3 regions of the Nitrosospira sp. TNL300 genome follow, and region 3 is predicted to be linked to each of the others. Evidence: predicted binding sites of a transcription regulator. Region 3 holds the regulator's gene; each other region holds the start of a gene.
What was found. Region 3 encodes sigma-54, which starts transcription at its own class of promoters, with help from an activator protein. Its sites were predicted from a motif close to TGGCACNNTTCCTGCT; they were not measured.
Positions count from the first base shown of each region.

Region 1: a site for sigma-54 is predicted at 4,193-4,208, ahead of ACZ5BW_RS14870 (DUF4113 domain-containing protein). Genes of this name have one in related genera too.
Region 2: a site for sigma-54 is predicted at 5,487-5,502, ahead of pepA (flocculation-associated PEP-CTERM protein PepA). Genes of this name have one in related genera too.

Region 1 covers NZ_AP041006.1:2,017-11,054, reverse strand. The annotation lists gene dapD (2,3,4,5-tetrahydropyridine-2,6-dicarboxylate N-succinyltransferase) at 192-1,109, shown strand; gene ACZ5BW_RS14890 (YgjV family protein) at 1,186-1,716, opposite strand; gene ACZ5BW_RS14885 (hypothetical protein) at 1,935-2,513, opposite strand; gene ACZ5BW_RS14880 (DUF4113 domain-containing protein) at 2,585-2,641, opposite strand; one part of gene ACZ5BW_RS14875 (IS3 family transposase) at 2,708-2,978, shown strand; one part of gene ACZ5BW_RS14875 (IS3 family transposase) at 2,978-3,888, shown strand; gene ACZ5BW_RS14870 (DUF4113 domain-containing protein) at 3,892-4,077, opposite strand; one part of gene ACZ5BW_RS14865 (IS3 family transposase) at 4,938-5,848, opposite strand; one part of gene ACZ5BW_RS14865 (IS3 family transposase) at 5,848-6,118, opposite strand; gene ACZ5BW_RS14860 (thermonuclease family protein) at 6,289-6,966, shown strand; gene ACZ5BW_RS14855 (hypothetical protein) at 7,091-8,242, opposite strand; gene ACZ5BW_RS14850 (type I restriction endonuclease subunit M) at 8,774-9,038, shown strand, end outside.
Region 2 covers NZ_AP041005.1:2,811,740-2,821,769, forward strand. The annotation lists gene ACZ5BW_RS12890 (MAC/perforin domain-containing protein) at 1-1,527, shown strand, start outside; gene ACZ5BW_RS12895 (helix-turn-helix domain-containing protein) at 1,653-1,892, shown strand; gene ACZ5BW_RS12900 (winged helix-turn-helix domain-containing protein) at 1,781-2,101, shown strand; partial or broken gene ACZ5BW_RS12905 (transposase) at 2,121-2,420, shown strand; partial or broken gene ACZ5BW_RS12910 (transposase) at 2,469-2,774, opposite strand; gene ACZ5BW_RS12915 (N-acyl amino acid synthase FeeM domain-containing protein) at 3,298-4,167, shown strand; gene pepA (flocculation-associated PEP-CTERM protein PepA) at 4,553-5,401, opposite strand; partial or broken gene ACZ5BW_RS12925 (transposase) at 5,730-6,101, shown strand; gene ACZ5BW_RS12930 (nitroreductase family protein) at 6,121-7,197, opposite strand; gene ACZ5BW_RS12935 (ThiF family adenylyltransferase) at 7,198-8,103, opposite strand; gene ACZ5BW_RS12940 (ABC transporter permease) at 8,172-9,401, shown strand; gene ACZ5BW_RS12945 (ABC transporter permease) at 9,413-10,030, shown strand, end outside.
Region 3 covers NZ_AP041005.1:94,163-104,192, reverse strand. The annotation lists gene ACZ5BW_RS00510 (KdsC family phosphatase) at 1-361, shown strand, start outside; gene lptC (LPS export ABC transporter periplasmic protein LptC) at 358-930, shown strand; gene lptA (lipopolysaccharide transport periplasmic protein LptA) at 950-1,486, shown strand; gene lptB (LPS export ABC transporter ATP-binding protein) at 1,499-2,305, shown strand; gene ACZ5BW_RS00490 (RNA polymerase factor sigma-54) at 2,356-3,822, shown strand; gene hpf (ribosome hibernation-promoting factor, HPF/YfiA family) at 3,850-4,185, shown strand; gene hprK (HPr(Ser) kinase/phosphatase) at 4,331-5,275, shown strand; gene rapZ (RNase adapter RapZ) at 5,365-6,204, shown strand; gene ACZ5BW_RS00470 (flavin prenyltransferase UbiX) at 6,350-6,925, shown strand; gene ACZ5BW_RS00465 (5-formyltetrahydrofolate cyclo-ligase) at 6,973-7,626, opposite strand; gene mutY (A/G-specific adenine glycosylase) at 7,652-8,803, opposite strand; gene ACZ5BW_RS00455 (AsmA family protein) at 8,803-10,030, opposite strand, start outside.

The sequences.
Region 1 (9,038 bases), on a different replicon from region 3:
AGAAGGCAAACAAAAAGCTTTGGTCATCCTACGCCCGCATTGTGAAGTTTGTTTTTCCTAAATTGACGTGTGTCAATCCTGTTGAACAGTCTGCGGGGAATCTTATGGACGCTTTTTCAAGGAACTCCTAACAGCGGGGGAAGGTTTGAAAAACCCTATAGTTTCCGGAGACAACTGGAGAAGATTTCACAATGACCACTGACCAGACTGTCACTCGATCTCAGCCTGATACTCAAAAAGCCGAAGTCTCCACCCACAACTTGCCCGCCACAACCCCGGACGGGGTCGGCGGCTGGTCCCTGTCCGAGCTGCAATCCGCCATCGAGCACGCATGGGCCACAGAGTCGGCAGCACGGTCCGAGAACGTGCGTGAGGCTGTCGAAGCCACCCTTTTAGGCCTCGACTGCGGACGTATTCGCGTAGCCGAGCGCCAAGGGGTGGGCCAGTGGATCGTTAATCAGTGGGTAAAGAAGGCTGTACTGCTGTCGTTCCAGCTAAGTGACAACAAGCTGCTGCGCGCCGGGGACCTGTCATTCTTCGACAAGGTCGCTACCAAGTTCGCCAGCATCGACGAGCACGACATGCGCGCTAATGGCGTGCGCGTCGTGCCCCCAGCAGTCGCCCGCCGTGGCAGCTTCCTCGCTCGCAACGTCGTCCTGATGCCAAGCTTCGTCAATATCGGTGCCTACATCGATGAAGGCACGATGATCGATGGTTGGGCCAACGTGGGCTCGTGCGCCCAGATCGGAAAGAATGTGCACATTGCCGTCGGTGTCTGCATTGGCGGCGTGCTCGAACCAATGCAAGCCAACCCTACCATCATCGAGGACAACTGCTTCATTGGCGCCAACTCGTCAGTAGTCGAGGGCGTCATTATCGAAGAAAACTCTATCATAGCTATGGGCGTACAGCTGGGCCAGAGCACCAAAATCCTGGATCGCGAGACCAAGCAAATCAGTTATGGACGCATTCCCGCTGGCTCCGTGGTGATAGCGGGAACACTGCCTTCAAGCGACGGCAGCTACAGCACTGCTTGCGCCGTCATCATCAAGAGAGTCGATGCGCGAAGCCGGGCGAAGACGAGCATCAACGATCTGCTGCGCGCCTAATCCAAGAAGGATTCCACGAAGTCCTGAAATAGGTGCAATGGCATTTTTCGCTTTGATTGGGTTGGCGCTTCAGCGATTATGGAGTCGCCGCGGCACGCTCCAGGCGCACGATAGTCCACAGGCTGATGCCTAGCGAAGCAGTGTTCATCACCACTCCGCCGATAGAGTCGAGCGCCATCGCATTTAACAGCCACAAGCCCGTGGACAGCATGACCTGAGCGCGTAAACGCGTGCCAGCCAGATAAAAGTATGCGTAAGTGGCGTTTAGCGCAGAAATCCAGGGAAGCAGTGAGACTGGCCCCGCCCAGGTCTGCCACAGGACCGCGGTGAACATCAGGCAGTATGAAGCAGCCGTGTTACGTCGCGCTTTGCCAGACATCGCAGGCGCGATGAACGCGAGGATTTGGCGAGACGCAATCAGCAGGCAGATTACAGATGCGGTCCAGCCTGCCAGCATTGCGTAGTGTAAGGCCCAGAGTACCAAGCCCAGGCCGACGCCGATCTTCATGATTTTGTCCTCGCGCATGGCGTATGCGCCCAGGCTTACGAGGGTGGCAGCGTAGCCCACCAGCTGCGCGGTGGAGAACAAGTCAGCATTACTGGTCACTTGGTGGGGTTTGGGCGATAGCGAGCGGGGAGTTTAGGAAGCGGATTTGAGAGAGAGCAATTATAAATGGCTAGTGATATAGCTTGGGAATCAGAATAAAGTTTTTATGCTTTCCATTTTCCGCGGAGGTGAGTAGGTCCAATTGTTCCACCCATCCGTGCCTCATATGTGCCATAGCGTCAGTGGCAAGCTGCCTCCCATCCACCGGTTAGTAAATCCTATTGATTCATAAGAAGCCAACCTAAAATGAAGCTTCCTGCAATAGTGCCGAATGCGCCGAGGATAAAAATCAGCCATCGATAAAAATACCAACTATTGCGGCCTCCATTTGCAAAGTTTGCAACTTCATCATCCAAAAACCTCGCCACAGCTGATTCGTCATAAAGATTTTCGGAGTGATTCTTGGGATCCCCAAGCCTGCTCTTCAGATCGGCAAACCAGGGGTGCTCGATGGAAGAAGAGTACCGCTCATGCAACCGTGCAGCATAGACGTAAAAGGAAACATACAGCCGGTAGTAGCGGCCTATAAGCCGATAGGTGATGTATGAAACCGGCCCCATGAGTATAAGAAATGTTGCTGCCAGGATCAGCGCGAGCTTTGATGCCTCCGGCGTTCCTTGAAGCTTATCGAACGAGAATGCAGTAATAGCCAGCGAGGCAGCCAGAATTGTAGTTAGCAGTGTGAGTGAGTATTTTGTATGAGAGAAAAATAATTGAAGCGAGTGGAGCATGTTTTGACGAGAAAAATCCAACATCTCCTCGTGCCGAATATCGTGCGGGGCATTATTTTTTTCCATGGCTTTCCTATGATCATCATGTTCGCAGCTGAAACCTAAACCCATGCTCACCTCCGACAGGAATAGGGGCGCTATTGTGCATAAGCAATCGGCACATCGCTCCATCTTGTAGTGTAGCAGGGCGACATGTAGTGGTTTAATTTGCACAGACACCTCGATAAGTGGATTATTTACTTAAAGAGGAGGTTTTGAAGATGGAACGCAGGGCACGGAGGGAATTTGACGCCAGCTTCAAGTTAGAGGTTGCGCGGATGGTGAAGGATCAGGGAACGAGTATAGCCGATGTTTGCCGCAGCATGGATCTGGGAGAGACAGTAGTTCGGCGCTGGGTGAAGCAATATACAGCGGAGCTGAACGGCCAGGTGGGTATGGGTAAGCCGCTCACAGCCGAGCAGCAGCGCATCCGACAATTGGAAGCCGAGAACCGGCAATTGCGGATGGATAATGACATATTAAAAAAAGCCTCGGCCTTCTTTGCCCGCGAACTGAAATGAGCTACCGGCTGGTTCGCCAATTGCAACAGAAGGCCATTCCTGTGCAGCAGCTATGCCGGGTATTGCAGGTCAGCCGTGCTGGTTATTATCAGCACCAGCAGCGTACTGCGCGCGCTGTGGATAGCGCTGCCACGGTTCATCTCAAGGCTGCGTTTAGTGCCAGCGGCAGCAGTTACGGCAGCCGCCGTCTGGTCAGGGTCTTGCAGGCTAAAGGATTTTCCATTGGTCGCTACCGCGTGCGGTGCTTAATGAAAGCAGCGACATTGCGTCCGGTATGGAAACGCAAGTTTGTTCGCACTACCGATAGTCGGCACGACTTGCTAGTAGCGGAGAATCTGCTTAAGCGAGAATTCGAAGTGGCGTTACCGAATCTTGCCTGGGTATCAGATATTACCTATGTGCGCACGCGTGCCGGCTGGCTCTATCTTGCGGCAGTCATGGACCTGTTTTCCCGCAAGATCATTGGCTGGGCGATGGCGCTAAACATGACAACCAGCTTGGTTATCTCGGCATTGCGCATGGCCATTGCACAGCGCAGACCTCCTGCCGGACTGCTGTTGCATTCCGATCGTGGGAGTCAATACGCCAGTCTGGAATACCAGGCCTTATTGAATCAGCACCGCATTCGCTGCAGCATGAGCCGCAAGGGAGATTGTTGGGATAATGCGGTTATGGAGCGTTTCTTTCTGAACCTGAAAATGGAGCGCGTATGGCAACGAGATTACGCCAATCAGGCAGAAGCTCAACGAGATATTACCGATTACATCGTATGCTTCTACAACAGTAGCCGGCTACACTCGAAATTGGGCTACCTGTCACCTGTCGTCTATGAACGAAAAATGGCAGAAACACCACCTATCTCAGTGTCTGAAATTACTTGACCACTACAACATGGCTTCCCGGCGCATGGCCCAGGGCTTGGGAGAGGAGGGGGTAAAAACGGAAACGGTATTGCGCCCATAGCGAGAATTGAGAGCGCCTATGGTCTTCATCAAACGCTGCGACCGCTCGTTCGCCCCATGCTCAAGCAGCAATGACCCTTGGATGGTTTGCGCATCATTTATGCCCATCAGCATCACGCCTGTCTTCTTGTAGGCGTAGCCTGGGATAACCCGTTTTTAAGAATGTGATGAAGAACTCTCAGTGTCCTCCATCCTCCAGTAAGCCACCATCGATTCTGTCGAGAGCATGAACTTTCCCACCCCACCAATATATGATAAAAATCATGCATCCTATCTCCTGGAGGATGTATGAGGATGTACAAAACCCTCACCTTTGGCAATGGAGCTCTAGGGGGAGAACATCGTGTTTTTGCAGCATGATGTCTTTGCAAGCAGGATCCAGCTCGATATCATCCTCCTGGAACAGATCATCCACCAGGAGGACGAGCTATCGCATGAGACTGGAGGAAAACCGGATCGACATACCGCCAGGCCTCAATGAAACGAAGCTATAAAACCAAAACACAAAGCAGCGCAAACCTAGACAAGGAGTAGGTTTGAGCCGTTTTTACAAGTCCTTTTTGCAAGCTATTACCTCCTGCTGCTGTTCTTTCCTTGTTCCTTCCTTCCTTTCTTTTTCTCCTTTCTTCCCTTCCTTTTTTTTCTCCTACTTCTTTCCCCCTCTTTCCTTCCCATAGCTCCTTATGCGACGCTAAATTACGAAACCGGGGGGATAAATGACCAAAAAACGCAGAAAACGGGAACGTGAGATGCCCTGAAGATCGCGTAACCCAGTTTCCTGCTCCTGGCACTCATGAACAAAAAAACAGGAGGTTTCGGTTGAGGTAGGTTCAGGAAGTGAGGCATAGAAATTAATTTGCCTGCTGGGTAAGAAAAACGCTTTGCCTGGCAGATAAAAGAAGGCGAAATTTTTCACTTTAGACCGGTACTGATTCTGAAGTGGAGTTATATTTGGCGTAGTGTAGTGGTCAAGTAATTTCAGACACTGAGATAGGTGGTGTTTCTGCCATTTTTCGTTCATAGACGACAGGTGACAGGTAGCCCAATTTCGAGTGTAGCCGGCTACTGTTGTAGAAGCATACGATGTAATCGGTAATATCTCGTTGAGCTTCTGCCTGATTGGCGTAATCTCGTTGCCATACGCGCTCCATTTTCAGGTTCAGAAAGAAACGCTCCATAACCGCATTATCCCAACAATCTCCCTTGCGGCTCATGCTGCAGCGAATGCGGTGCTGATTCAATAAGGCCTGGTATTCCAGACTGGCGTATTGACTCCCACGATCGGAATGCAACAGCAGTCCGGCAGGAGGTCTGCGCTGTGCAATGGCCATGCGCAATGCCGAGATAACCAAGCTGGTTGTCATGTTTAGCGCCATCGCCCAGCCAATGATCTTGCGGGAAAACAGGTCCATGACTGCCGCAAGATAGAGCCAGCCGGCACGCGTGCGCACATAGGTAATATCTGATACCCAGGCAAGATTCGGTAACGCCACTTCGAATTCTCGCTTAAGCAGATTCTCCGCTACTAGCAAGTCGTGCCGACTATCGGTAGTGCGAACAAACTTGCGTTTCCATACCGGACGCAATGTCGCTGCTTTCATTAAGCACCGCACGCGGTAGCGACCAATGGAAAATCCTTTAGCCTGCAAGACCCTGACCAGACGGCGGCTGCCGTAACTGCTGCCGCTGGCACTAAACGCAGCCTTGAGATGAACCGTGGCAGCGCTATCCACAGCGCGCGCAGTACGCTGCTGGTGCTGATAATAACCAGCACGGCTGACCTGCAATACCCGGCATAGCTGCTGCACAGGAATGGCCTTCTGTTGCAATTGGCGAACCAGCCGGTAGCTCATTTCAGTTCGCGGGCAAAGAAGGCCGAGGCTTTTTTTAATATGTCATTATCCATCCGCAATTGCCGGTTCTCGGCTTCCAATTGTCGGATGCGCTGCTGCTCGGCTGTGAGCGGCTTACCCATACCCACCTGGCCGTTCAGCTCCGCTGTATATTGCTTCACCCAGCGCCGAACTACTGTCTCTCCCAGATCCATGCTGCGGCAAACATCGGCTATACTCGTTCCCTGATCCTTCACCATCCGCGCAACCTCTAACTTGAAGCTGGCGTCAAATTCCCTCCGTGCCCTGCGTTCCATCTTCAAAACCTCCTCTTTAAGTAAATAATCCACTTATCGAGGTGTCTGTGCAAATTAAACCACTACATAGTTATTGTTCTTCTTACTGCCAGATGAGGTCGTGGCAACTACAATTTATCAACTTATTTATTCTCTTAAACTGTGAAAATTAAGTTCGGAAACCTGAGATCGTGATCCCCTATACCCGATCGAGCCGATTAATAATCGGCTTGGTTATCTATGCCTTATGCGCCTGCCTGGCCCAGGCAGAAATCCTGAGCGGCAAAGTTGTCAAGATCGCCGATGGCGATACCCTGACAGTTCTCGATAAGTCAAACCGGCAACACAAGGTAAGACTTGTAGGCATCGATGCGCCCGAGCGCAAGCAGCCGTTTGGTACCGTATCCCGGCAGAACCTGGCCACGCTGGTGTTTGGCAGAACCGTTGCAGTGGAGTGGCACAAGCAAGACCGCTATCAGCGTGTTTTGGGAAAAGTGCTATTGGATGGAAAGGACGTCAATCTTGAGCAGATCAAGGCGGGACTGGCATGGCATTACACACAGTATGACAAAGACCAGCAGTTGGCTGATCGGAGGCTTTATGCCGAGGCTCAAAAGGCAGCTAGTCTCAAGGGCATTGGCCTGTGGAGTGATGCGGCGCCTGTAGCACCGTGGGATTTCCGGCACAACAAGCCTGCACCGTCAGTTGCGGTTGAGGAGTGCGAGATCAGGTTTGCTGGATTCCGGTACAAGATCGACCCCGTCATTTGTGGGATTTGTCGGAATGCCCTCAAGTCTGCCTCCACCCTGCCCAGCCTCATGGAGCTTGCGCGCCTTGCAATTCGTCCTGGTTCCAATGAGGCCAATTGAGGATCGGGGATATTCCCGCTAATAAGTTTTCCCCGATTGGCGTGGATATATCTGTTGATAACTACTTAAGCTCTTGTCTCGGCTTGGGTTCCCGGCGCTGATCAGGATTGCAGCACTTTCTGCTTCATGGCGTTAAGCACCCTCCCAGGGCGCCCAGGATGCTCTTATCAGCTGGTTTTTCACGGGCAACGCCAGTTGCCGTCCCGCAGTCCGCTTTGCCTGTCATGACCTGTGATCCAATCTTTCCGAACTGCCGCTTTGTCGCAGGTGGTCGAGTTTCAACTTGCTCCAGGGAATGTGCATTAACACCCGCGATAACGGTGTAGCTGATACTTCCGGTTGTGCCTTTTTTTATCAATGCTGGCGCCTGCTGAAAGGCCCATATTCCCATGTTGTCATGACGCAGGTTCTGGCTCCTGTTGAAAAATGCCCGAACCATAATGGGACCTGTTGTCGGTCCTGTGATTGAATTTATCCTGATTCTGTAGCTCGGTGTATTCCCGTTGGGCCGTCCGGCATCATCTGTATGGATAGAGTCGAACATCGGCATGGCAGGGTTCAATGAACCGGGTGTGACTGGCAGCAGCAGATTTGCCAATGAAGAATCGTAGGGTAGCGTCACGCTATCGTTTCCAGTGTGCAAACGCAGCGCATCGACATCATGTCTGGCATTATCAATAAACATTGTGGAAATCTGAAGGAGCCGCACCGACTCGAACGTTTTTGTCTGCAAGGGATCCGGGGTCACGTCCTCTGTGAATTCAAACGTTCCCGCCACATGAAGCGTGGTGGCCAGGGCTTGCGGCTCTTCCAGGGTCAACAGCCAGATGAGTTCCATGATCTGACTGGTCGTGCCGCTCTTCCGCAAATGGGTTATGGGAGAACCCGTAATCCGGATCAGCATTCTGTCCGCGTTACCCTGGTTGAGCTGGAAGGTGTCAATGGAAACCCGCTCCAGCTGGGGATGGAAGAATAAGGTCTTTTTCGGACATGAAGCGGAAGTACCGAAGATTGCCGGGCCGAGGACCAGGCTCTGACCGAACGGCAGCGGCGGCGTGGGATCAGCTCCGGCCTTAAGCCGCAGATAACCGGAAGAGTAGAGCACAAGAACCTGCGGGAAACGGCTTGTACCGGGTACACGTTTCGCAAAGGATAAAAGCTTTGTCATCCCCATTGATTCGCCATTGATCAGGACTTCGAACGGATCTTCGGGAATGGACGCCCGCAGCTTTTTTATTACCCACACACCGTTGTTAAACATCCCTGACTTGTTCACGGCGTTCTCGTCTCACAAAAGTATGTAGCCTTGGTGCGTGACGTGCTCGCCCGGTCCACCGCCGGCTGGCGCGTCAGTATCTCCATGCATTTCGAGATTTTCGCCTGTCCTCGAAAATCTTCCCTATTTTCCCCGTTTGCTGCTCATCACAGGCCACGCCAGCCCCCCAGTGCCTGGGATGGTGCGCTTCGCCTGTCATGGCCTGTGCTCCGCAAGCCTGGCTTGCGGCCGCAGCCGCACTTGAATGCCCTTGAACCCCTTTGCGCCGGCACGCTCGCAGCTCCCCGCGGCAATCCCCCCACAACGTCCCCCAATCTTCTGTGAGGGGGACGTGTGGGGGGATAAACGTATACGCGGGAAGCTTCAGTCCCGCTATTTGCCTGGCTTTTACCCCACCCATTCCCAACCCTTGCCCGTGAGGGCAAGGGCTGTCTCCCCACTCCCGTCGCCCCCAGGGGCGAGGCGAGGAGAGTCCAAGCGAGAGGATCAGTTTTTAGAGCCTCTTATTCTTCAACTCATTGGGAGACTTTCATGGAAAACGTTACACAGGAACAAGTTTTTACACGAGAAAAAGTAATCTATCCGCTTTTCCTGCTCGGCCAGGTTGTTGCTACGCGCGGGGCCATGAGCATAGGGAATGTATTCCTGCTTAACCGCTGCCTCAACCGCCATGTACGGGGTGACTGGGGGCATGTCTGCGAGGAAGACGCAAAGACCAATGACGAGGCCGTGCAGGCGGGGTTTCGCATCCTCTCCGCCTATGCCATCGACGAGACCCAACCCTGCAAGGGTTATG
Region 2 (10,030 bases), 500 kb from region 3:
ATTTTGGAATTTGAGAGGATAGATAAAAGCTCGCTCCACCCTGATTTCCTTCGCGCAGTGCAGGCGCTCCCGCCAGATATCTCCACCGTAGATAACCAACAGCGATATTTTCGATTTTTTGATGATTATGGTACCCATTACGCGAGCTCAGCTACGTTGGGCGGCACAATTGTCATGGAGACAGAAATTAGAGATACGCTCACTGAGTCGTCCCAATCATTAGAAGTTGCTAGTGCTCTTGAATTGGGCTACAAGGGAATTATTAAAAAGGGCGAGCTAGATGTCAGCGTAGCCTTTAAAGAGTCTAAGTATCTAAGAGAACATGAGGCTTCTCTGAGGCTATCTTTGAATGTGATCGGAGGCCACCTCAAAGATAATTTATCTGACTGGATTCAATCGATTTATGCCACTCCAAGTCTTCTGCTAAATTTAACTCTCCCACGAGGGCGTAATGGCAGGCCACAAACAGTACTCAAAGCCATTTCGGACTTGATCGAAGATCATGTGATTGCAAGCAATATCCAATCCTTATTTGGTTTGTACATCAAGCAAGACGAGTTCAAGGATGGGTTGTTGACCGCCCCTAGGTTGATCGAGTTCGAACGCGTGTACGATACAACGGACGGCGATGGGTTCGTGGTATGCATGATTAACGGGTGGCCAGATCACCCTGAATGGGCCCATGGCGACATTCAAGCCATCGAGAATCCCGAGAGCGGGCAAAGCGTTGTTCGGGCAAATGCTTCATGGAACTACGATACCCATCATAACCAGTACATTTCCTATGCGGCACTAACAATGCCTACCTCCAGTAAGACTTCTTATGCAGTACAAGCAAAATCAGACACGGGACCAGGGGGACAGCAGAAGCTGATTCAGTTCATAGGTTTTGGAGATATAGGAGACCAAGCGTTTGGGGCTTGGGGAGACATCGAGTTAAACGCGGAAATTACTGCTCCAAATGATGGCTTCGTAGTTGCCTATGTTGATTGTGGACAGAGAGACGGCATCTATGGACAGGTGAAAGGAGAACAGAAGCTAGATAAAGACTACGTGACCATTGCAGGAGCATCCCAGCAGTTCCATTATGGTGACGGGCATTTTGTTTCTGCCAATAGTTTTTGCATGCCTGTCCGCAAGAGTATGCAATTTCGAGTCCGGACCGCCGGTAACTCAGTTTATAAAGCCTTCTTCCTTCCGATTTCCAAATCACTGGCATCCTTCGAGCCATTTTTGCCACGAGAGAAAACACTCGTATACCAAGCCAAGACGGACGGTTTTCTAGTCACCTATTTATCGACGAACATACCATCCGATCGCGGATTCGTCGAAGTTTACTCTTATCCGGAGAAACACAATCTCACTGACCGGGGTAAAGTCGCCGCAACTTCGATCCACGCTGACGTTTCTTGTAACACAGTAATGATCCCAATAAGAAAAAACGCATTCTACCAAGCGAGCTTTACCAAAGATTATGGGAATCCTTTGATCGAGCTTCGTTGGATGCCCCTCATTCCATCAGCCTAAATGACGGTTACCAGTTACCCTAAGCTGTAAGGAGCTGGAAGCTACTAGAGCGTTTTTCTTCTAGTTGGAATCGGGGGGATTCCTCTGTGCATCAAAATAGGAGAGGATTAGGGTGGAGGTGAGACATGCCGAGAGCTTATTCCGGGGATTTGCGCCGCCGGGTTGTGGCGGATGTGGACAAGGGCCTGAGTATCAGGGCGGTGGCCGATAAATATTCAGTCAGCCCGTCATTTGTATCGAAGATAACCTGCCTGTGGAGACAGGAAGGGAGCGTTTCCCCGCGCAGGATCGGGGCTACCGGCGTCATGCGCTGCAAGCCCATGCCGCGGAGGTCAGGGGCAAGCTTCTGGAGGGCAAGGGAATAACGCTTGCGGGGCTGCGCGACTGGATTGAAGAGACTTTGGGGGTTCGTGTCCACATCTCCTCCGTTGACCGGTTTATCCGCTCGCTGGGATACAGTTATAAAAAAACACTGCGGGCCAGCGAACAAGAACGTGCTGACGTGGCGGCGGCAAGGCCCGCCTGGCGGGACTGGCAAAAGACCTGCGACCGCGCGCCTGATCTTTCTCGATGAAACGGGAGCAAGCACGAACATGACGAGGCAGCATGGCCGCTGCCCTGTGGGAGAGCGATGCCATGACCACGCTCCCGGCGGTCACTGGAAAACCATGACTTTCGTTGCCGGCCTGCATCTTGACGGCCTGGTTGCGCCGTGGTGCCTGGATGCTCCCATGAACGGCGCAGCTTTCCTGGCTTATGTGGAAACCCGGCTCTGCCCCGCGCTCAAGCAAGGCGATATTGTCGTCTGTGACAACCTGGGCAGCCACAAGGTCGCGGGTGTCCGGGAAATGATCGAGGACAAAGGCGCAAAAATCCTTTATCTGCCGCCCTATTCTCCCGACTTCAACCCTATCGAGCAGGCCTTCTCCAAAATCAAAACCCTCTGCGCAATCCGCTGTGGGACCTTGTGTAACAAGGACTCTGACCGGCATACCATGCGCACCCACGGCCAGATGTATCTTGGTGTTGAGCTCCCTTTTGTGCGACCCATGGGCTGACTCCATCCTCCGTACTCCGGCGGAAGATCCCGCCATGGCCCTCCCGTCCGCAATATCCAGAATACAGCATCGATGAAACGAGGCAATGCCACCCCAGACGCCTTTGCGTCCGGGTAAATACGGTTCCAGCAAGGCCCAGGTTTCATCGGATATATCGTGGCGACGGTACGCGGGCTTCGAATTCTTCACGCGAGTCTCCTTTCTTGACCCACCACGTCTCTCATATTCTGAAGCTCGTGACTATACTATCTAGAGCAGCTATTATTGACCCAACCCCATCATGCTAGCCCTATAGGCGCCCCTCCGGTATCTGAGTGGCAGTATTGAAACACTCGAGCTTCTTCTTCTTATCTCCGATTATATTCCCATTTGTTCCAAAAAGATTTGCTCAAGGTGTCGCTTTACAGCGACAAAAAAATACCTTTTATTACAATCTGTTATCTCCATTCTATAAATAATTGGTTTCACTTGGCGACAGTGCCTATATTTCAGCCGCGGTAAGTCCCCGGTTAAGCGGCCGAGGGCAAGCAATACGCAGACTGGCACGAATTATGCTTGTGCTAGTGCAGGCAGTTCCTTCCTAACTACTTGGAAAGCGTATCGGTCTTCGTAACGAACGGCGGTAATCAGCCAATAATTGAACCGAGACGTCCGCTTCGTCTGGATGTCAATAGTCGAATTCTGCAACCCCTCATGATCAAAATCAAAAGACGTGACAGAGATCGCCATATCAGCGCCAAGACATTCCAAAAAACCAACTCCGATTAACTTCAGGGACAGCACGATGCAACTATATACCGACGAAAATCTCCGCGTTAAAAGATATTCCCTCTACTCCTCGGTAAAGAATCAATTCAGTTCCACTCCCCGCAACGCACTAATTGAAGCTGAAGAATCCATAAATGAAAGTCACGAGCGCAGGTGTGTTTTGAGGCGCGGTAAATACCAAATTTGCCTTGCCGACTCACCTGCACGCTATAACCTAGTAAATAAACTGGTAAAAAGTATGTATTCCTGGCGTGGTTATGATACCGGAACTCCAGCCATTTCTTCACACAATCCCAACCGCCTTACGCTGGAGGCGTCTATGCAACAGCAACTCATCGGCACGCTGACGTTAGGGCTTGACTCGGTAGATGGTTTGCTCGTTGATACACTTTATAACCAGGAAGTTGGAATCTTACGCACAAAAGAACGAAAGATATGTGAATTATCCAAACTCGCGATAAATCCCCTCCATAGCTCAGCCGAGTTGCTGGCTGCCCTATTTAATCTGGCTTATATTTATGGACGCATTATTCACAAGGCAACAGATTTTGTAATCGAGGTAAATCCGCGCCACGCAGGATACTATAAGCGAGTATTAGGATTTCGCCAGATCGGTGAAACACGTATCTGTGAACGTGTTAATGCACCAGCTGTGCTATTGCGTTTGGAATTGGATTATGTGGATGCACAGGTCGCTTGTTTAGCCGGGTCCCACGAACCCAAGCAAAGATCTCTCTACACTTATTTTCTTACCAAACCTGAGGAAGAAAAGGTTGCAAATAACCTCACGCGATATTGCTCCCCAGCGCATTGAACTGGCTAAACCTGATCAGACAGAGTAGATATATTTGCTTCCACAGCCTCATTTTGATAGGGTAACAATGACTCTCGACTCACGTGCGCCAGCAGATCAAAACCTGTAAACGATATCCACATCACTGTCTAGATGACCCATTGCTGAAAGAGCAGGCGTTATGAAGCAGCCTTGATCATAATCTCCTATTTGACTATGACAGTTAGGCTCTCGGTCTTGAGTTAAGGTGAACGACGGCATCAGTATAAGCCTAGCCTCGTTGAAGGTTCACCTCTAGACTGCACCTACACTACAACACAACTCAGCACAAGAAAAAAATCGGAAACGAAATCCGTTTCCGATTTTTTTGAAACCCAGAGAATTCTCGGGCGGCCGGTTTATTGCCTTAAGCAGCGTATTGTCCCCGTTTTGCTCGAGAGGAGACGAACCCCATACCGACTAATCCAATACCTACCAGGAACAACATCCCAGGTTCCGGCACTGCCGTGAAACTGCTATTTCCCGAACCAATAATAGTAGCGTCGGTGAAGTTGGAAGGTGGCAACGAAACACCGCTCACTGAGGTATTGACCCCATTGATATCCCCAACAGTGGAACCGCCGGCAAAAGCTGCACCGCTAAAGAATCCTCCTACAGGTGTGGCGTCGAATTGCACGTGGAAATCACCTGCGACAAGCGCTGAGAAGACACGAAATCCACCCTCCTGAACTCCTAACACTCCAGATAATACTTCAATATCATCTCCACCACCACCAGTGACACCCATAGAGTTTCCATTCATGCCTGGAAGCAGGCCGATCTGGGTGTTCATGCTCGGATCCACAAAGAAGGTTACATTAAAAGTTTGAAAGGTGCCCTGCACAGCGCCTGGCGGGTTCTCCACGGAGGCACCAGTTCCGCTATAGAGCGCGTACATCTGGTAGTCTGTGCCCAATCCTGTATTGGCAATTGGAGAGCCGCCAAGCGCATCCCGAAACGTACCAAAAAAGCCGGCACCTGTTTCCGCAAAATCGGAGCCAGTTTGGTCAACCTCGGCTTGGTAACTAAAGTCGATATAGCGAGCGTTAAAAGATGAATTAGCCTCACCTACTACCCCAGGGTTGACGGTAAACGGCTCTGCCGTGAATGTTATACCCAGTGCTAACGCCGATGAACTGCTAACCGCCAGTCCTGCGACTGCTGCGCCAGTAACCAGATGCCTCGATAAATCGGATAATTTTAAATTGAATTTCATAATCTCCTCCTTTAATTTCAGATGCGATGATAGAACCAGAGTCTACGTGCCTTATGGTCAGGGATAAAGGACACTTTAAATATAAAGCAAACGCTGTGCCATATAATAAAATCCATTAATATCAAAAGATTAACCGGGACGAGTGAAGAATGTAAGTAAAGTTGCCGTAAAAGTGTAAAAGAATTCGACATATGTCCATAGGCGAGCTGGAATTTCCCCGTCAGTCTGCGGGAAAACCGAGAAGAGTCCATCGGAGTGATGGTACCCGGGTAGCGGCATGCCCCAGCTTTACTCCATATCTTAGAACTTATCCGTAAATAGTTAAACTATGGTCCGAACTGCAGAGAGCGCGGTGCCGGAGCGATACTTGAGCAAGAAACGAGTCGAGTCGTGGGTAGCAACAGATGAGTTCTGGCAGCGGGTGGAGCCGCTGATTCCCACACGCGTGCTGCCGCCGGACAAGGCGTACCTGCGCAAGCCAGGTGCGGGACGGCCGCCCAAGCCAGCCAGCTCGACAGGTGTTTGACGGCATTGTGTATGTGCTGCGCACCGGCTGCCAGTGGAAGGCGCTGCCCGGCGAGCGCTTCGGCAGTGCCAGCGCGATTCACAAGCGCTTCCTCGCATGGGAAAAGCAGGCTTCTTCGAAGCGCTATGGAAGGCCGGACTTGCGGAGCACGACGAAATGGAGAGCATCGCCTGGCTCTGCTGCGGTAGGCGGTTCAGGTTCCGGTAGTAAGTCGTTGCAGCGGTAAACGTAGCGAACGCGCTCTAGGCGGCTCGCCAAGACCGATTCGTCCTAGAAATACGGTGGAGGCCGTGTCATCCCCCTGAACGTTTTTCAGTCTCTCCGCCAATGTTTGTGCGTCTGACCAAGCCTTGGACAATTGCGAAAAATGCCTTCCTTCGCGCACATAGCGACTGAAAATCAAAGGTGTCAATTCTGGTTGCAAACTCAGTCCCAACCCAGTTGCGGTGAGCCAGAAACGCTGAACTGCACGGCCTGCGCGTACGTAGTCTTCCATTGTTTTAGGCACTTTGTGAGCAAGAATGGCAAAGTGCGCGGCACAGAACAAGCCGGGGAGCAGATCCATCTCCACCCGAGGAACCAGGTGCCCAGCGAGGTAAGTGTTAAAAAAATGCACACGTTGCCAACTGCCCATAACCCAGCCCATCAGTTTAAGGGTCATAGCGTCCAGCCCCAAGGCTTGATCTGGCACCTTGTCCTCGCTGAAACGCGCTTTCCACTGGATAACGTCGCGGTGGACGCTATAAGCTTCCGGGAGAGTGAGTCTGAGCTTCGCGTTGTCAAACATTAGCTTCGCCCAGCGCCAGCGTTGACTTCCGCCCTCGAACCAGCGTACTGTGTAAAATTCTTCGACAGCCTTTTGTAGTACCTGCTTTTGCAGATCAGATAGGGGAGTGGTACGAAAACGCCTGCGCTGGACGGAACGATTCTTGATGTGGGGCAGCAAGGGATCTGAAGGCAATTGGTTGTCCGGGAGCAGTTCGACAAAATAGTCTAAGTGTGCATCGGATGATCCAATACATCGTTTGTATTTCGCTCGCATGCTATGTCCGCTGGCGGCTATAGCCAGAGTTTCCAATAGGGCGCCCAATGCAATTTGGCTGGGATGACCATCGAGATCATAAACGCAATGGTCGCGCGTGTCGAACGCATGGATGACCAAATGCCGTTCGTCTATGATTTCAAATCGCCATGGTTGAGTATTATCCCCGCTTGGGGCCCAACGGGCGAGTTGAAGAATATCTGCGAGCGGCTGGGGAATAGAGTTCACTTACAATCCTAGTTTTCGTTTAGCAATGGCAATAGCGAGACGTTGCAAAGGATTGCGATTGCCGCCCGGGCGCCATGTATGAGCGAGCTTCTTGTGATAGGCATCAAAATGATAGCCTCTGGGTGCTGCCAAGACAGGGCCGCGGCCGAGTAGAATTTTTAGAGCTTCGGTCGCCGCCACACCGGAACAGAGCTGGCAAGCCATCATGGTGGAGGGACCCTTGTGGCCGGCCAAATCAACCGTTGAAGGATCAGCTAGATAACCCATTTGCAGGCGGGCGGGCGCCAGCCCCATCAGGAAGCGCAATGGCTTTTCTGCCTCAGGGGCATCGTCCAACCGAAAATAATCATTAAAACTCATACGGCCTGGAAAAAAATTGAGTACCGCAGCACCCATCCCTAGCGGAGCAGCGGTAACAGCGGGAATACCTTTTGATTCGCAAGCGGCAAAAACCTTCAGACGAGCCTGAAAGGCGAAGAAATCCAAACCATCTATATAAATATCCACGCCTTCAAGAAAATCATCCAAATTGTCAGATTTTACACCATGACCAAAACCCTTGATTATTAGCTCGGGGTTGATATTCCGCGCTTCCCGGACCATGACCTCAAGCTTGCCATGGCCTAAAGTCCCTATAGTTGCTCCAGTCTGACGGTTGAAATTGATCAGATCGAACGTGTCGAAATCCGCAATGTGGAACGCACCAATCCCCAACCTCGTCAAGGTCAACAGATGGGAACCTCCGACTCCCCCGAGCCCTGCGATGGCGACGCACTTTCGACGTAGCGCCTGTTGCTCGGCCTCCGTCACCCAGCCAATATTTCGTGAGAATGCCTTTTCGTAGCTGAACGCGTTATTATCGCTCGCTGCCTTTATACCGGTCTCGTCTGTTGTACAATTTACCATCTTTCATTTCTCCATGGACAGCTATTCAGCCTTCCAGCCGAAGCCACTCCTTTTCGATTAATTGACATATGCATACGCTGTGGTTGGACTTCTCCCTAGCGCTTCGTAACGCTAAGCGTCAAAAGCGTCGTAGCGCCATTGCGCTGGGCTCAATTACATTTGGCACTATCGCTCTCATCCTTGCAAGTGGCTTTATCGAACACATATTTTTGGCATTTCGCGAACACACAATTAAGTCACAATTAGGCCACCTACAAATTGTCCGCCCAGGCTACCATGAAGCGGGAAAGGCGGACCCTTATGCTTTTCTCCTGCCGAATCTGGTACCTGAACTAGAAAGTACAGATGGATCAGGACGAATCAAAGCCGTGGCCCCCCGACTCTCCTTTAGTGGACTGATCAGTCGGAATGATGCAACTATCTCGTTTATAGGCGAGGGCGACGATGCCCGTCAACAGGGATTTTTTGGCGATGCATTGCAGATTTCCGCAGGTCAGCATCTCTCTGCCAATGATCCACTGGGTATTATCGTCGGTGAAGGACTGGCACGTAATCTCGGCGCTAATGTGGGAGACCATGTGGTACTGTTGGCAAATACTGCTACGAGGGGGGTCAATGCCATAGAGGTGCGGATTCGCGGCTTATTCTCTACCGTCACCAAGTCTTATGACGATTCGGCTCTGCGTATGCCTATCGAAACAGCACGACAATTACTCCGCACCGATGGAGCGCATGTCTGGATGGTACTGCTGAACGAGACCGAACAAACCGACAGCACATTAGCACAGCTGAGCAGCATACTCCCGCTAGACAAATTCCAGATTGTCCCATGGTATAACCTCTCAGATTTCTATAACAAGACGGTGACACTCTTCACCAAGCAGATTTATGGTATCAGGCTTATTATTGCCGCAATCATCCTTCTCAGCATTACCAACACGATGACAATGAATGTCATGGAGCGGATAGGTGAAATCGGTACTTCGCTGGCACTTGGAGTGAAGCGCATGGGTATCATGCGCCTCTTCATGGCCGAAGGCATTCTCATTGGCTGCTTGGGCGGCATCCTGGGAGTGCTGCTGGCGCTGTTATTGGCTTATATCATCTCCAGCATTGGAATTCCCATGCCCCCTCCCCCCGGTATGGCGAGAGGTTATACCGGAGAGATTCTGGTTACCCTGGACATAGCACTGCAATCGTTGGCGCTTGCGATTGGCACCACTCTCGCTGCCAGCATCTATCCGGCCTGGCGCGCTTCACGCATGAGCATTGTTGATGCGTTGCGGCATAACCGATAGCGCCGACAGCGATGTTCAAGCTTGCCCTACGCAGTGTTTTTCGGCAAAAGTCGCATACCGCGATGACGCTGGTAGCCATCATGGCTGGAGTCGCAGGCCTTATTCTTGCCGGGGGCTGGGTGAATGACGTTTTCGTGACCCTGTCAGAGGCCCTGATTCATTCTCAATCAGGGCATTTGCAAGTCTATAAAAAAGGTTTTTTTGCTGAAGGAACCCGTGCCCCTGAAAGGTATTTGATTGCCGATCCGGATGCGATCAAACAACGCATCGCTGCCCAGACGGGTGTCGAAAATGTGATGGCGCGGTTGAACTTCTCCGGCCTTCTTAGCAACGGCCGCAGCGATTTGCCCATCATCGGCGAAGGCGTGGAACCAGCGCAAGAAGCAAGACTGGGAAGCTCTGTTTCGATCATCGCCGGACGCCAACTCGAGGACAAGGATACTTTCGGTGTGCTACTTGGACAGGGTGTCGCGCAAGGGTTGAAATTGAAACCGGGGGATGACGTCACACTGTTGGCAAATACTCTTGAAGGCGCCCTGAACAGTATCGATCTGGAGGTGATTGGAGTATTTCAGAGTTTCTCCAATGATTACGATGCGCGAGCGATAAAAATCCCTTTAGCAGCCTCG
Region 3 (10,030 bases):
CAAGGTGGCGCTTATCACTGGCCGTCAGTCCCGTTGCGTGGATTTGAAAGCAAAGGACTGGGGCGTTACCCTCGTTTATCAAGGCGCAAAAAACAAGCTTCCCGCGTTCGAGGCCTTGCTCGAGGACCAGCACCTGGATGCATCATCGTGTGCATACGTGGGAGATGATCTGATCGATCTGCCGATCCTGCTGCGTTGCGGTCTTGCCATCTCTGTGCCTGCCGCGCCTGCCCTGGTGAAAAAGCACGCGCACTATATAACCCGTCTGGAAGGAGGGCGGGGTGCGGCGCGCGAGATCTGCGAAATGATCATGCAGGCACAGGACACGCTGGATGCGCATCTTGCGACTTATCTCACATGATGGGTCACCTTCGCCTCGGGTTCCTTTTCGTTATAATAGCCCTGTTTGCATCATTGCTATTCCTGCTGAATCAGGACGGGCATGCGCCTTTGCTTGCGCCGGAGAGTGCATCGGTACGGGCTCCCGATTATGTTTTGGAAGATTTTTCTGCCATTCGCACGGATGAGAATGACGTGGGATACAAAATGCTTCGCGGAAAAAAAATGGTGCATTATCCCGACGATGATTCGGCTGAGCTGGAACAACCACGTTTAATTACTATCGAACCCGGTAAACCTCCGGTACAACTGAAGGCGGATCATGCCAGGATGTCTGCCGAGGGCGAAGACATTTATTTGAGCGGCAATGTGGTGATTGTCCGAAATGCGGGTAAAGGCCGCGATGAGACAATCTTGACGACCAGCCTGTTGCATCTTATTCCCGGTCAGGATATTGCGCGAACGGACAAGCCCGTGGAGATAATTGAAACGAATGCCACTATCAGAGCGATTGGAATGGAAATGAACAATCGTACCGGCACCACGCAGTTGCTGTCGCAAGTAAAGGTCGTGCATGACAAGAAACGCTAGGTTCTCTTTCACGATTTCCATGAAACCCCTGTCTGCTGCTTTTCTCGCCGTGATGCTCTTCAGCTCACCGGCTCTGGCAGAGCGGGCCGACAGCGACAAGCCCGTGCACCTGGAGGCAGATCGCGCTACCGTGCAGGATGCCAACAAGCTGGCTACCTTTATCGGCAATGTCGTACTGACACAGGGAACACTGATTATTCGCGCAGACAAGATGACAGTGAAAGAAGACGTCAACGGTTTTCAATACGCCACTGCATTCGGCAATCTCGCCAGTTTTCGCCAGAAGCGCGATGGCAAGGATGAATACGTGGAGGGCTGGAGCGAGCGTATGGAATACGATGGCAAGGCCGACAAAGTTCAGCTTTTCAAGAAAGCAAGGTTGAGACGCGGGAAGGATGAAGTTCATGGAGACTATATTTCCTACGATGCGATCAACGAATTCTTCCAGGTAAATGGCGAGGGTGGAACAAGCACCCAAACCCATTCCGAGGGCAGGGTGAGAGCCGTGATACAGCCCAAGAAGAAGGAACCCAAACCCGAGGCAGACAATTCATAAACGAACATCGTTATGGAACTTCATCTCTCTCCAACCCGCGATCACGCCGACCATGCTTCCCAGGCTCCTGAAGCTCCCCTGGTTTCCTCAGGGAAGAGGAGTGAATTCAGGGCGGAGAATCTGAAAAAAAGCTACAAGTCGCGCACAGTGGTGCATGATGTTTCCCTTTCGGTTAAAAGCGGAGAAGTTGTCGGCTTGCTGGGCCCCAATGGCGCAGGCAAGACCACCTGTTTTTACATGATGGTGGGCCTTGTGCCGCTGGATGGAGGCAACATCGTCCTTGATGAGCTTGACCTAAGCGAGATGCCCATGCACGAGCGCGCGCGCCTCGGCTTGAGCTATCTGCCGCAGGAGGCTTCGATTTTCAGGCGACTCTCGGTAGCCGACAATATTCGCGCTGTACTGGAATTGAAAAACTATGGGGCTGACGAGATGCAGCAGCATCTCGACAATTTGCTGCACGATCTGCATATCAGTCATATACGCAACAGTCCTGCCATCAGTTTGTCCGGCGGGGAACGGCGGCGCGTTGAAATTGCCCGTGCGCTGGCGACAAGTCCGCATTTCATCTTGCTGGACGAGCCGTTTGCCGGCGTTGATCCCATTGCCGTGCTGGACATCCAGAAAATTATCCGCTTTCTGAGGGAGCGGGGCATCGGTGTGCTGATCACAGACCATAATGTCCGGGAAACACTAGGAATCTGTAATCATGCCTACATCATAAGCGATGGCAGGGTGCTTGCGAGCGGCAGTCCAGACGAAATCATTTATAATGAAAACGTAAGAAAAGTCTATCTGGGAGAACATTTCCGCCTTTGAAAATAAAGCTTCGCTTTACCTGAGATCGGCTTTATCGCTGTTTTTCCAATATGAAACCAACCCTTCAAGTCAAGCTGTCTCCGCATCTGGCGCTTACGCCGCAATTGCAGCAATCCATCCGGTTATTGCAACTCTCCACGATAGAGTTGAACCAGGAGATAGAGCGCATCGTGCAGGAGAATCCCCTGCTGGAACTTGATGACAGCATCGGCAACGGCAGCATGGATTATCATAATGTCATGCCGGAGGAGTTGGCCGCACCCTTGCCGAATGAGCTGGAGATTGCCGAGGAAAGCACGCCCGTTCTCTCCCTTGAAGCAGAGAGTGACGTAAAACATCCGCTTGATGAGCGGGAGTGGCTTCCGGATGACAATGTTTTTCGCCACAACCGGGACGATGATGACGAACGCGATATTCCACAACAAGCGGCAGAACCGCCAAGTCTGCGCGACCACCTCAACTCGCAGCTCAGCCTGAGCCAGATCTCCCAGCGCGATAGAAAGATCACCGGATTACTGATCGACAGCCTGGATGATGATGGCTATCTCGTCCAGGACCTGGAAGAATTGGTCGATCTGTTGCCCGCCGAACTGGCAATAGATATCGACGACCTGCACATTGCCCTCGAACATTTGCAGCACCTGGATCCACCCGGCGTCGGTGCGCGCAATTTAAGGGAATGCCTCGTCATGCAACTGCATGCGCTGCCATCCGATACGCCCTACCTGGAGCAGGCGTTGGCGCTAGTAAACAATCACCTTGAAAGTCTCGCATCCCGGGATTTCAGCGCCATCAAGCGGGTTCTGCACTGCAATGACGACTGCCTTCGTTCCATCCAGCAGATGATAGCGCGATTGAATCCGAGACCGGCCACGGCCTTCAGCTCGGCAGTTGCCTGCTACATCGTACCCGACGTCATCGTGACCAGAATCGGCGGTTCCTGGGTAGCCAGCCTTAACCCGGAAGCAATGCCGCGTCTCAGGGTCAACCGGCTCTATGCCGAGATCCTCAAAGGATGCCATGATGACTCTACCCGTCGGCTGAGCAGTCAATTGCACGAAGCAAAATGGCTGGTAAAGAACGTACAACAGCGTTTCAACACCATCCTCAAGGCATCGGCAGCCATTGTGGAACGCCAGCAGCAGTTTTTCGAGCATGGAGCAGTTGCGATGCGTCCGATGATACTGCGTGAAATCGCCGACGTGCTGAATCTGCACGAATCCACCATTTCGCGGGTTACCACGCAGAAATTCATGCGTACGCCGCGCGGTATTTTCGAATTGAAGTATTTTTTTGGCAGCCATGTATCAACAGATACCGGCGGCGCCTGTTCCGCCACCGCCATTCGCGCGCTGATCAAGCAAATGATCAATACAGAGGATTCGAGGAAGCCGCTCAGCGACAGCCAGATCTCGGAGGTCCTGGGGCAGCAGGGTATCATGGTTGCTCGCCGCACCGTGGCAAAATATCGGGAGTCCTTGCAAATTCCTTCCGTCAATCTTCGGAAATCGTTTTAACCCCAGTTCATTTCATAGGAGCCGCAAATGAATATCCATGTCACAGGCCGGCAGGTCGAAATCACACCTGCACTGCGCGATTATGTCGTTTCCAAATTGAGCCGGATTACTCAACGTTTCGACCAGATTGTGGATATCACTGTGACTCTTTCCGTGGAAAAGTTGGCGCACAAGGCGGAGGCGCTGGCGCGGGTGCCTGGCAATGATATTTTTGTCGAGGCAGACAGCGCCGACATGTATGCTTCCATAGATAACCTCGTTGATAAACTCGATCGTCAGTTGGTCCGCCGCAAGGAGAAAAATGAAAGCCAGCGCACGGATATCGTTCAAGGAATTCCGGATCAGGGCAATCTGAATCAATGATCAGGTGTAACAGCGGTAAAGAGCCCGTCTGTATCAATAAGGGTCAACACCGATTTTCGCTCCGAAACCGTGAACTTGTTTCGGAACTCCCGGGAAGAAGCTCGTGATTTTTCCCAATCCTGATAATCAGGAGGTATTCAATCAGATGGCCGAAATCGATGCCAGACAGCTTTTCGAGGAAAAACGCGAGAAACTGGATCTCACCTGGGAAGCGGGGCGGGACGGGGGCGACAGGCGTCTCGATAATGAAGCGATCGCGCATTCGACGCAGGGAATGATCGGACACCTCAATTTCATCCATCCCAACTGGATTCAGGTACTGAGCGAAACCGAGGCTGAATATCTCAATGCGCTCGATCCTGCTTCCCTCGAACAGCATATGCAGAGGCTTGCTGAAAGCGACATGCTATGCATCATTGTTACGGCGGGCGCATGTGTTCCCGATTCCATCAGGTCCCTGGCGGATTCGACGCGTATCCCTCTCTTCTGTACCCCCTACTCCAGTCTCGAGATCCTCTGGGTATTACGTCCCTATCTCGGACGGGTCCTTGCTCCTTCCTGCAGCAGGCATGGCGTATTGCTCGACGTTCTTGGTCTCGGCGTAATGATTACCGGCGAGAGCAGTGTCGGCAAGAGCGAATTGGCGCTGGAGCTGGTGAGCCGCGGCCATGGATTGGTGGCGGATGATGTGGTGGAGCTCTATCGCATTGCGCCGGAAACGCTCGAAGGGCGCTGCCCGCCCATGCTGCGCGATTTTCTCGAAGTTCGGGGCCTTGGAATGCTGAACATTCGAACGATTTTTGGCGAAACGGCGGTACGACGCAAAAAAAACATGAAACTCATCGTTCACTTGCAGAAACCCAGCAGCACTGATCTCAATGCAATGGAACGGTTGCCGATCAATGATGTCACTGAGAATATCCTGGATGTCAACGTCCGGAAAGTCATTATTCCAGTTGCCGCCGGCCGAAACCTCGCTGTGCTGGTAGAGGCGGCGGTGCGGAACTACGTTTTGCAGTTGCGCGGCATAGACAGCGGTCAGGAGTTTTTCGCGCGCCATCAACAGGAACTCGAGAACGGGCAAACATAAACACGTGGGCGAAAACAGAGTTAAAACCTTCTCGTCCCTCCCTGCCTTTTTGCTCACGGATATTCTCATCCGGTACGCGATTTGAACCTATGCAGTTGATCGTCATCAGCGGCCTGTCAGGCTCCGGCAAGAGCATTGCGCTTACCGTTCTGGAAGATAACGGCTATTATTGCGTTGACAACCTTCCGGCCAACCTGCTGCCGGAGGTGACGGTTTATCTGAAGCAATCCGGTCACGAGCGCGTCGCCGTCAGCATTGACGCCAGAAGCTTCGAAACCTTGCATCTCCTGCCACAGCGGTTGGCTGACTTGAGGCAGCAGAAAATGGATATTCATCTGTTGTTTCTCGACACCAAGACAGATACGCTGTTGAAGCGTTTTTCCGAAACTCGCCGCCGTCATCCACTCAGTGACAATCAATCGACCCTGCCGGAATGCATAGAGATGGAACGCGAGATGTTGCGTGAAATTCATGATCTGGCAAACCGCATTGATACCAGTGACCTGAGCGCGAGTTCGCTGCGAGCCTGGATAAGAGATTTCATCGGGCTGGAACCCGGGCGCCTGACGCTGCTGTTCCAATCTTTTGGCTTCAAGCACGGCATCCCGCTGGATTCCGACATGGTGTTCGATGTCCGCTGCCTTCCCAATCCCCACTACGAAGCCCTTCTGCGACCTTTAACGGGAAAGGACGGCGCCGTGATCGAATACATGGATGCAAACAGCAGCGTGAATCGCATGTTCGAGGATATCCGGCGATTCGTCGATGACTGGCTGCCCTGCTTCATCCGCGATAACCGCAATTACCTGACGGTAGCGATCGGCTGCACCGGAGGGCGGCACCGTTCCGTCTATTTCGTGGAGCGGTTGGCGCGTTACTTTACGGAAAACAACCAGGTTCTGGTACGGCACCGGGAATTGAATGCATAAAACGGCTATTCGCCACCAGCAACATTGCAACCATGTTCGGGAACACGGCATTCTCCGGTCACCAGCTGTTACCTATTTCTAGACATTGAATTCTCGCGCCACTACATCGAAAACTGTCACCCTTGCTTTTACCGGCGCATCCGGGATGCCCTATGGCATGCGCTTGCTGGAGCTGTTGCTCGCGGCCGGCGCCCGCGTGTACCTGATGTATTCGCAGGCAGCGCAGATCGTGGCGCATCAGGAAATGCAGCTGGTATTGCCATCACGTGCCAGGGAAGCCGAGGAGCTGTTCAGCCGGCGTTTCAAGGTAGAACAGGGCCAGTTACGCGTGTTCGGACGGGAGGATTGGCTGGCTCCGGTTGCCTCCGGCTCCAACCCTGCCGATGCGATGGTGGTTTGTCCCTGCACCATGGGTACGCTTGCTGCAATTGCCGCGGGAATGAGCCAAAAGCTGATCGAGCGTTCAGCGGACGTAATGCTGAAGGAAAACCGCAAGCTCATCCTCGTACCCCGGGAGACGCCGTTTTCCGCCATTCATCTCGAAAATATGCTGAAGCTTGCGCGCAGCGGCGCAATAATCCTTCCGCCCAATCCCGGCTTCTATCACCATCCCCGGGAGATCCACGACATGGTGGATTTTGTCGTGGCGCGTATCCTGGATCATGTGGGAGTCGCCCATACGCTCATGCCGCGCTGGGGTGAAGAAAGTACAGCGGATTGAATTCGGCTCGGTGAGTTCCCGTACCGATGAACTATCCGACTATCCAACTATCCGTAAGTCTCCCGAATTTTCCCTGCCCTGGTGGTGAAAATATCGGCGCACTGGCCAGCAGAAACGGGTTTCAATCCCGTGCGTGTTGCATGATAAATTCCCGCCTCGGTGACAACGAAATCCATTGGAATATCGTGTGCGTGCGGATGCAAATTTTCCAGGCGGAGAATTTCGAACGCAACACCTATAGCGAGTGGACGCGGGTTCATGGCGGCTAGCGTACGATCGAAATAACCGCTGCCGTACCCCAGGCGAAAACCAAGTTTGTCGAAGCCGATCATGGGGATGATCAAGGCATCCACTGCTACCGGATCGGTATTGTCAGGTATCGGAATATCATAAGTGCCGATTTTCATGGGTGCTCCCCGCCACCACTTGCGGAAACGGAGCGGCTCATGTTTATTCACTACCTCGGGGAGCGCCAGCGTGGCGCCATGAGCCTGTAAAAAATCCATCAGCGGGCGTGGATCGTATTCGCCTCGGTGAGGCCAGCAAAACCCGACAGTACCTGTCCGTAGCGCGGGAAAGCCTTGTTCCAGCAGTCCGGTAATGGCGTCGCTCCAGCGACGATGGTCGGCGTCCCCTATGCATTCCCTGGCCACCATCAGTTCCGCGCGCTGGTGTCTTCTCCAGTCCCTCCAGTTATTCATCATTCTTTCGAATATATACTCGCTATCAGTTATCTGCCATAGCCAGAATTTCAAGCGGCTCGGTCTGAGATGTATATTGTAGAAGCACTTTCCTCACCGGGGAGGGAATAGCAGCTTTCAGCGCGTCCCCAGGCATCATCCATGCACAGTGATTCCCGGGTTGCGATAAGGCCCCCGGTGCCGAATGGTCCGGCGAGCGGGAAATGACCTGCAGGATGAGCGGATAAATCCGCAATCTGAAGTGGGTAAAGGTGTGAGTGAATGCTTCCATCTGTGACATTGGCCGCACATTTATCCCAAACTGCATGCAGTATTCAATCACATTCTCATTCATCCGCATCTCCGGCAAGCTCCACAGCGCACCCCAGATCCCCACGCTCGGCCGTTTTTCCAACAGGATTTTGTCCTGGGCCACCACCAGCAGCAGTGCCGTTTCCCTTTCCGGCAACACCTTTCTCGGTCGGGGCGTGGGCAGTCTGCCGACACTGTTATCCCTGAACGCAATACAGTCCAGGCGAAGCGGGCATGAGCCGCACCTGGGGTGAGCGCGGGTGCAGACGGTTGCACCCAGGTCCATCAGCGCCTGGGTGTAGTCCTCGATATCGCGTTCGATCGAGCTCTCATCTCTCTTTGGCAGCAATGCTTCCGCCTTTTGCCACAACTGTGTTTCCACGTGCTTTTCGCCCGGATAACCCTCGATTCCGAAGCAACGCGAAAAAATGCGTTTCACGTTGCCGTCAAGAATTGACGCCCGCTTTCCGAACGCGAATACCGCAATTGCCGCAGCGGTGGAGCGTCCGACTCCTGGAAGCTGACGAATGACGTCAACCTCCCCGGGAAAAATCCCGCCATGCTCTCCCACAATCCGCTGCGCCGCTTTATGCAGATTCCTCGCACGCGAGTAGTAGCCCAACCCGCTCCACTGTATCATTACCTCATCCAGCGATGCCGAGGCAAGGCTTTGCATGTCGGGGAAACATTGCAAAAATCGCCGGTAATAGGGAATAACCGTTCCTACCTGCGTTTGCTGCAGCATGATTTCCGAGAGCCAGATACGATAGGGGTCACGCGTGTTCTGCCAGGGCAGATGATGACGGCCATGCTCCCGCTGCCAGTGGATAAGCCTGGTGGCGAAAGAATTCGAAATAGAATCCGAAATATCTCCTTCCGCGTTCATCAAGGCCGTATGTCCACTCTGACCCTCGATGCCGTGAAGTCGCCCGCCTTCAATACGCCTACCCGAATCAACCCTTCCATGTTCAAGCCCTCCAGATTACCCAGCACGTTTAATTCGACTGGGCGCTCCGGGCGACTGGCTTTTTGCTGCTGCCCATCTTGTTGCCGTGATGAAAAGCGGTCCAGGTTCAGTTCATCGATATCCACTTCAAAGGCGAGGTGCGGCGGAATGAAGCCGCTTGCCGAAAATATCGTCGCGATATTGCTGTCTGCCATGGTTCCGTTCAGCTTTGCCCACGCATGGTGAGTCAAGCCGTCGATGGAGGCGCTGCCGGAAAGGTTTCCCTGAATGCCATGCGCGGGGAGACTTGCACCCTTCGCCTCGATTTCTCCTTTCAATTCCGGCAGGTTCAGCCAAAGCGCCTGGATATTGCCGCCAAGTGGCGAGGAAAAATGGGCCTTTATAGCTTGATCTTGGTTTTTCGATTCCAGGTCAGCCTTGAACACTTCACTCCGAAAATCCGCCAGGGTGCCCCGTATCGACGAAAGAGAAAACTTTCCGCTGGTCAGGCTATGGGACCCGTTAATTTGCGCCACTCCCAAAACTTTATCCCCGGTCACTTTCTGTCCCTTCAAGCCCAGATGAGAGGCATTCACGCCAATATCAAAACTGCTGTCAACGCTCCTTATCCCGGCATCGAAGGTGAATTCATCGGCGCTAAATTCCCCTCCTTCCTCCAAAAGGCTGGCAGAAAAATTTCCGCCGGATTGGATGAGCAATCGGCCCGTGTCCGGAAGCTGCGCCTCGGCAGCGAGCTTCATCCCACTGAGCGCGAGATACTGCCTTTCTGCGTTCCAAGTCAGATGAAAACGCACGCGAGTTGCCATATCCACTTCGGGACGCTCAGGATGAGCTATGTTAGACGCCAATTCCACCTTGCTGCGAATTACATCACCCGCATCTGCCCGTTCGCCCGCCCGGCTGGCTTCCAGTTCAATGTTCCTGAATACGAAATGCGTGTCGCTGCCTTCATCGCGAAGGGCGAGCATGGTTTTTTCCATATGTACCCGGCTGATATCGACTCGGAAGCGTTCCCGTTGCTCTTCGCTCCTGATCAGATCATCGATGTTCGTGCTGCCATCGGAAAAACGGATCAGATTGGCTTTCAGCCCTGTTATGTTGATTTCATCCAGCACCAGTTCCTTTCGAAGCAATGGCAGGATTTCG